Roseateles amylovorans: one gene and its partner. The protein of the gene in region 1 interacts with the protein of each later gene in a pairwise test. Links are inferred from orthologs where the notes say so. Each region holds a gene or a part of one and is shown on either strand. Other genes may lie near its edges.

Evidence for each region. The genes of interacting proteins can lie anywhere in the genome.
Region 2: the proteins of serC (region 1) and selB interact in binary tests that used the Escherichia coli proteins (3 or more experiments, as listed by UniProt). The link is inferred for Roseateles amylovorans from one-to-one orthologs.

The regions. Positions count from the first base shown.
Region 1 is NZ_CP104562.2:4,006,273-4,009,469, reverse strand. Bases 428-3,197 are described here. They hold serC (3-phosphoserine/phosphohydroxythreonine transaminase), read right to left. Parts: upstream 2,489-3,197; coding sequence 1,367-2,488; downstream 428-1,366. Other genes in these bases: N4261_RS16615 (DUF2059 domain-containing protein), read right to left, coding at 2,635-3,197; pheA (prephenate dehydratase), read right to left, coding at 428-1,374. Outside these bases: N4261_RS16630 (prephenate dehydrogenase), read right to left, coding at 1-239; more of pheA, read right to left, coding at 253-427. UniProt on the Escherichia coli protein: Catalyzes the reversible conversion of 3-phosphohydroxypyruvate to phosphoserine and of 3-hydroxy-2-oxo-4-phosphonooxybutanoate to phosphohydroxythreonine. Is involved in both pyridoxine and serine biosynthesis.
Region 2 is NZ_CP104562.2:1,984,951-1,988,352, forward strand. The notes cover bases 355-3,329. They hold selB (selenocysteine-specific translation elongation factor), read left to right. Parts: upstream 355-791; coding sequence 792-2,867; downstream 2,868-3,329. Other genes in these bases: selA (L-seryl-tRNA(Sec) selenium transferase), read left to right, coding at 355-775. Outside these bases: more of selA, read left to right, coding at 1-354. UniProt on the Escherichia coli protein: Translation factor necessary for the incorporation of selenocysteine into proteins. It probably replaces EF-Tu for the insertion of selenocysteine directed by the UGA codon. SelB binds GTP and GDP.

The DNA of each region.
Region 1 (3,197 bases):
TTGAAGGTCGATTCGGTCGCGGCCACCGGCACCGCCACCAGCACGATGTCCGAGCCGGACACGGCCAGCAGCGCGGATTCGGCAGCGATGTCGATGACGCCCATGCGTCGGGCGGTTTCGGTGGTGGAGGGCGATTTGCTGTAGCCCACCACACGGCGGACCAGGCCCGCCTTCTTCATGGCCAGCGCGAACGAGCCGCCCATCAGGCCGCAACCGATCACACCGAGTTGATTGAACATCGTAGACACCCTCTCAGGCCTTCAGGGGGTAGGCACCGATGACCTTGTAGAACGCGCAAAGTTCGCGCAGTTCCGCCAATGCCGCAGCGACGTGGGGTTGAGACGGATGACCGTCCAGATCGATGTAGAAGTAATACTCCCATTGGCCGGTTCGCGCCGGGCGCGATTCGAGCCGGGTCATCGAGACCCCGTGATTTTTAAGCGGAACCAGCAGATCATGCATCGCACCGGGCCGGTTGGGCACCGAGACGATGAGGCTGGTGCAGTCCCGGCCGGTGGCCGGCGGCGCCGCCATGGTCTGCGGCAGGCAGATGACGGCAAAGCGGGTGCGGTTGTAGGCCTCGTCCTGCACCGCATGCGCGACGATGTGCAGACCGAACAGCGGGGCGGCGCGCTCGCTCGCGATCGCGGCCCAGGCCGGATTGGTGGCGGCCAGGCGGGCGCCTTCGGCATTGCTGGACACGGCGCGGCGCTCCGCATGGGGCAGGTGCTTGGCCAGCCAGTTCTGGCATTGCGCCAGCGCCTGCGGGTGGGCCAGTACCGCCTCGATGCCTTCGAGCGTGTTGTCCTTGCGCAGCAGGTTGTGGCGGATCAGCAGGCTGACCTCGCCGACCACATGGGTGGGCGTGTGCAGGAACAGGTCGAGCGAGCGGGTGACCACGCCCTCGGTCATGTTCTCCACGCCCACGACGCCGTACTGGGCGCTGCCGGAGGCGGTGGCGTGGAAGACCTCATCGAAGCTGTTGCAGTAGATGAGGTCGGCGGCACCGCCGAAGTATTCGATCGCCGCCTGTTCGCAGAAGGTGCCGAACGGGCCGAGCACCGCCACCCGCTGGGGCGATTCCAGTGCCAGGCAGGCGGACATGATTTCACGCCAGATCGCGGCCACATGCTCGCCCTTGAGCGGGCCGGGGTTGGCGGCACGGATCTTGGCGATCACCTGGGCCACGCGGTCCGGGCGGAAGAACGGGGTGCCGTCGCGGCGCTTGATCTCGCCGACCTGTTCGGCGACATGGGCGCGCCGGTTCAGCAGGTCCAGCAGTTGGGCGTCCAGCGCATCGATCTGGCCGCGCAGGGCCAGCAATTCCGGATCGGCGACCGGGCTGGGAGGGTTCGGATCGGCCGGGTCAGCCATGTCGTTTCTCGAAATCGTTGAGGTAGCTCACGAGGGCTTGCACGCCCTCCAGCGGCATCGCGTTGTAGATCGACGCCCGCATGCCGCCCACCGACTTGTGGCCTTTGAGTTGCAGCAGTCCGTGATCGCGGGCGCCAGCCAGGAACGGTTCGTTCAGGCGCTCGTCACGAAGGAAGAAGGGGATGTTCATCCGTGAACGGCTGCGGGCCGCCACACGGTTCTCATACAGCGAGGAGGCGTCCAGCGCCTGGTAGAGCAGGGCGGCCTTGTCGATGTTGCGTTGCTCGATGGCGGCCACGCCGGTCTTGCCGGCGTAGCTGAAACCCTTGAGCCACTGGAACACGAGGCCGGCGACGTAGATCGCGAAGGTCGGCGGCGTGTTGAACATCGATTCGGCCTGCGCCACCAATTGGTAGTTGAAGGCGCTGGGGCAGATGGGCAGGGCGCGATCGAGCAGGTCGTCCCGCACGATGACCAGGGTCAGGCCGGCGGGGCCGATGTTCTTCTGGGCGCCAGCGAAGGCCAGGCCGACCTTCGACCAGTCGACCGACCGCGAGGCCACATGCGAGGAGCAGTCGATCACCAGCGGGGCATCGCTGCCCAGGGCCTTCAGGTCGGGCAGTTGATGAAGCTCCAGGCCGTCGATCGTCTCATTGCTGCAGACATGCACATAGGCGGCGTCGCGGCTGAGCTGCCAGTCGGTGGCGGGGATGAGGTCGAGGTAGCGGCCGTCGGCATTGGCGCAGTCGGCGGCGATGCGGACCTCGGCATAGCGACGGGCTTCGGCCGCACTCTTGTGGGACCAGGTGCCGCTGAGCACCACGTCGACGATGCCGCCCCGCGAGAGGTTCATCGGGACGATCGCGTTCTCGCCCAGGCCGCCGCCCTGCATGAACAGGATGCGGAAGTGGTCCGGCACCTGAAGCAGCTCGCGCAGGTCGCGCTCGGCCGCTTCATAGATCGAGGTGAATTCGCGACCGCGGTGGCTCATCTCCATCACGCTCATGCCGCTGCCGTGCCAGTCCAGCATCTCTTCGGACACGCGACTCAAGACCTCGTGAGGTATGGCGGCGGGACCCGGGGAGAAGTTGAATGGGCGGCTGGCTTGCGTCATGGATGGGAGATGGCGGTGCAGTCGTTCAGGAAAGACAAGGGGCGGGCGGCGTCGGGAAGCCTGGGCTTCGCGGCATCGCCCGCCGGTATCCGGCGTCGTGAGGAGGTCCGCCGAGCGGGCTTCCCACGACGCCAGTGTGCGCCGATTTACTTCTTCGGCGCGGGGGCAGCGGCCTTGGGGGCTGAGGACTTGGCGCCCGGAGCCGGCGCGGCCGGGCCGGCTTCCAGACCGAGTTGCTTGGCCACGGTCTGCTGCAGGGCGTTGAAACGCTCATCCAGCTGCTTGCCGTTGTCGTCGATCAGCTTCTTGGTGAAGGCCTGCTGCAGCTCGGGCGCGGTGTCCGCGAACTTCTTGCTCACCGGCGATTCCAGCCAGGCCACGAGTTGCTTGAGCTCGTCTTCGGTGAAGCGCTCGTCCAGCATCACGCCCATGGTCGACGGGGCCAGCTTCTGGCCCTTTTCCACCAGCCCCGGACCGTTGTCTTCCATGAACTTGCGCAGGTTGGCGTCGATGGCCTTGGCCGTCGCCTCGCGCTTGTCTTCGGGGACGCCGCGCAGTGCCGGCACGATCTTCTGCGCCAGCTCGTTGATCGGGCGGCTCAGCACGCCGATGGTGAGCTGTTCGATGGCGGGCTGCTGCAGCTTCAGGATGCGGGTGATCAGCTCCTTCTTGGCGGGCGACGAGTCGGCCTTCTGAGCCCAGGCGAGCG
Region 2 (3,402 bases), 2.0 Mb from region 1 along the record:
CGCCTTGCTGATGAAGGTCCACACCAGCAACTACGCGATTCAAGGCTTCACCGCCTCGGTGAGCGAGGCCGAACTGGCGCCCATCGCGCACGCCCGCGGCCTGCCGCTGCTGACCGACCTGGGCAGCGGCTCGCTGGTCGATCTGGCGCAGTGGGGGCTGCCGGCCGAGCCCTTGCCGCAGCAGATGCTGGCCGATGGCTGCGATGTGGTGACCTTCAGCGGCGACAAGCTGCTGGGCGGGCCGCAGGCGGGCTTGATCGTCGGCCGTCGCGAATACATCCAGCGCATCCGCAAGTTTCCGATGAAGCGGGCCCTGCGTCTGTCCAAGTTGCCGCTGGCGGCGCTGGAGGCGACGCTGCGGCTCTATCTGCAACCGGATCGACTCACCCGCGACCTGCCCACGCTGCGCCTGCTGACCCGCCCGGTGGCCGACATCGAAGCGCAGGCGGCGCGCCTGCTCGCGCCGCTGCAATCGGCCCTGGCGCCGCGCTATGCGGTGCGGGTGGCGGCGATGCGCGGTCAGATCGGCTCCGGCTCGCTGCCGGTGGAGACGCTGCCGTCGGCCGGACTGGCGATCGCGCCGCAACTGCCCGGCAAGCGTGGCATGGGCCGGGCGCTCGAGGAATTGATGACGGCGCTGCGCGACCTGCCGCTGCCGGTGGTGGCGCGAGTGCAGGCCGACGAACTCTGGCTGGACCTCCGCTGCCTGGACGTGTCCGGCGCCGAGGCCGAGTTGCTGGCGCAGCTGCCGCAGCTGAAGGCGGCGCTGTCGTGAACGGACGGGCGACGCCATGATCATCGGCACCGCGGGTCACATCGACCACGGCAAGACCACGCTGGTCAAAGCGCTCACCGGCGTGGACACCGACCGTCTGCCGGAAGAGAAGCGTCGCGGCATCAGCATTGCGCTGGGCTATGCCTACCTGGACGCGGGCGAGGGCCAGCGCCTCGGGTTTGTCGATGTCCCGGGTCACGAGCGGCTGGTGCACACCATGCTCTCCGGCGCCACCGGCATCGATCATGCGCTGTTGCTGGTCGCGGCCGATGACGGCGTGATGCCGCAGACGCGTGAGCATCTGGCACTGCTGTCCCTGCTGGGCATCGAGCGCGGCACTGTCGCCCTGACCAAATGCGATCGTGCTGATGCGGCCTTGCGCGCCGCGCGCCGCGCCGAGATCGACGAACTGCTGGCCCACACCAGCCTGGCCGGTGCGCCGATCTTCGAGGTGGCCGCCACCACGGGGGAGGGCGTGGTCGCGCTTCGGCAGCACTTGCTGGCGCAGTCGCGGCAGATGCCGGCGCGCGACGTGGCCGGGCAGGGTTTCCGGCTGGCGATCGATCGGGTGTTCAGCCTGTCGGGCGTCGGCACGGTGTGCACCGGGACCGCGTATGCGGGAGAAGTGCGCATCGGCGATGAGCTGTGGCTGCTGCCGCCCGCTGCGGGCCAGGTGCCGCAGGTCGCGCGGGTGCGCAGCCTGCATGCGCAGAACGAATCGGTCGAGCATGCCCAGGTGGGTCAGCGGGTGGCCATCGGGCTGGCCGGCCTGGACAAGGATGAGGTCGCCCGCGGCCAGTGGCTGGCGGCGCCGGAGGTGGCGCAATGGAGCGACCGCATCGATGTCCGACTGCGGTTGTGGTCGGACGAGGCCAAGCCGCTGCGCAGCGGCACGCCGGTGCATGTGCATCTGGGCGCGGCGGAGGCGACCGGATCGGTGGCGATCCTGGGCGGTCTGGATGGTCAGGTGCTGGAACTGGTCCAGCCCGGCGCCGAGGCGCTGGTGCAGATCGTGCTGCATCAACCGATGTGCGGCTGGGCCGGCGATCGGGTGGTGCTGCGGGATGCGTCCGCCACGCGAGCCCTGGCGGGCGGTCGGGTGCTGGATCCGCAGGCGCCGGCGCGGTACCGACGTACGCCGCAACGTTTGGCGGAATTGATCGCCCTGTCGCAACCGGACCCGATCGAGCGATTGCGCGGGCTGTTGGCTCAGGCGCCGGCGGGCGTGGATCTGTCCCGGCTGGCGGCGGCACAAGGGCTGGCCCGCGACGCGCGAGCGCCCTGGTGGTCCGCTGCCGTGGCTCCGGGCCCGAAGGAGGCGAAGGTGGCGGAGGCCGCTTCCGACGCTGACGCCGGCGATGGCCTGGTCGGCGGTAGCGCTGAGGCCCTCAGTACCGGTCGAATTGAAGGAACGGCCGATGCGGCCATGGCGTCAGCCTGGGCGCTGGGGCCGATGCAGGCCGGTGTCTGGGAGGCGCTGGCGTTGGAGCGGCTCGCGCAATACCACCGGGATCAACCGGACGAGCTCGGGCCGGATCTGGCGCGCTGGCGGCGCCTGAGCGCGCCGCGCCTGGCGGAGCCGCTGTGGCGCGCCTTGGTGCAGCGCATGGCCGAACGCGGCCAGGTGCGATTGGCCGGCGCCGCGGTGCATCTGCCGGCGCACGGGGTGGCGCTGTCGGCGCTGGATGAACGGCTGGCGCAGAAGGTGCTGCCGCGCCTGGTGGAATCGGGCTTCGAAGGGTCCTGGGTGCGGGATCTGGCCGGCTTGGCGCAGGAGTCCGAGGCGCTGATGCGCACCACGCTTGCGCGATTGGCGCAGCGGGGGGAGTTGTTCCAGGTGGTGAAGGACTTGTACTATGCGCCGGCAGCGATTCACGCGCTGGCGCAATTGGCACGTGGTGCGGCGCAGGAAGATGGTGATGTGCGCGCGGCGCTGTTTCGGGACCGCAGCGGGCTGGGCCGCAAGCGGGCGATTCAGGTGCTGGAGTTCTTTGATCGCGTCGGGTTGCTCCGACGGGTGGGGGATGCGCATAAGCTGAGAGCGGATTGCCAGTTGTTCCTGGATGAGGGCGAGCCGGTGAAGGCCGCTTGAGATCATGGGGAGCGAGGGCGAAGGACGTCAGGACACACGCAGCGTCCGCGCAGCAGGCGCAGCAGGCGCAGCAGGCGCAGCACGCGCAGCAGGCGCAGCAGGCGTAGGACAAGGACAGACCGGGCTGGCCACAGGGCAGGGGACTTTCACCCCGCCCTCACGCCAGCCCCGCAGGGCTGTGGGAGGGGGAACGATCCCGGTGGATCGGCCAGGCTTCAAACCTGGTGGGTGGCGCCATGCGTTGCCGGGAGGGTTCGACCCCCTCCCCCCTCCGCCGGCAAGCGCCAGCTTGCCGGCTGCGCGACTCGATCTTGCGACTGCGGTGCTCGCCGTACGGGAGTACGGCTGCGCTCCTCGTCGCAACCTCGAGCCGCTCGCACGGCAATCTGACGCTCGCCGAACCGCTGACTTCCGGCACCCGCCCTCGGGGGCGGGGACGTGCCAGGACGTTCGGCGATGTCTCATTCCTCCTTTTTTCCCTCATTTCACCTCGCTGGCCTCGGCCGCGAGGTCGTTCGAGGATGCCCGGGTCGCT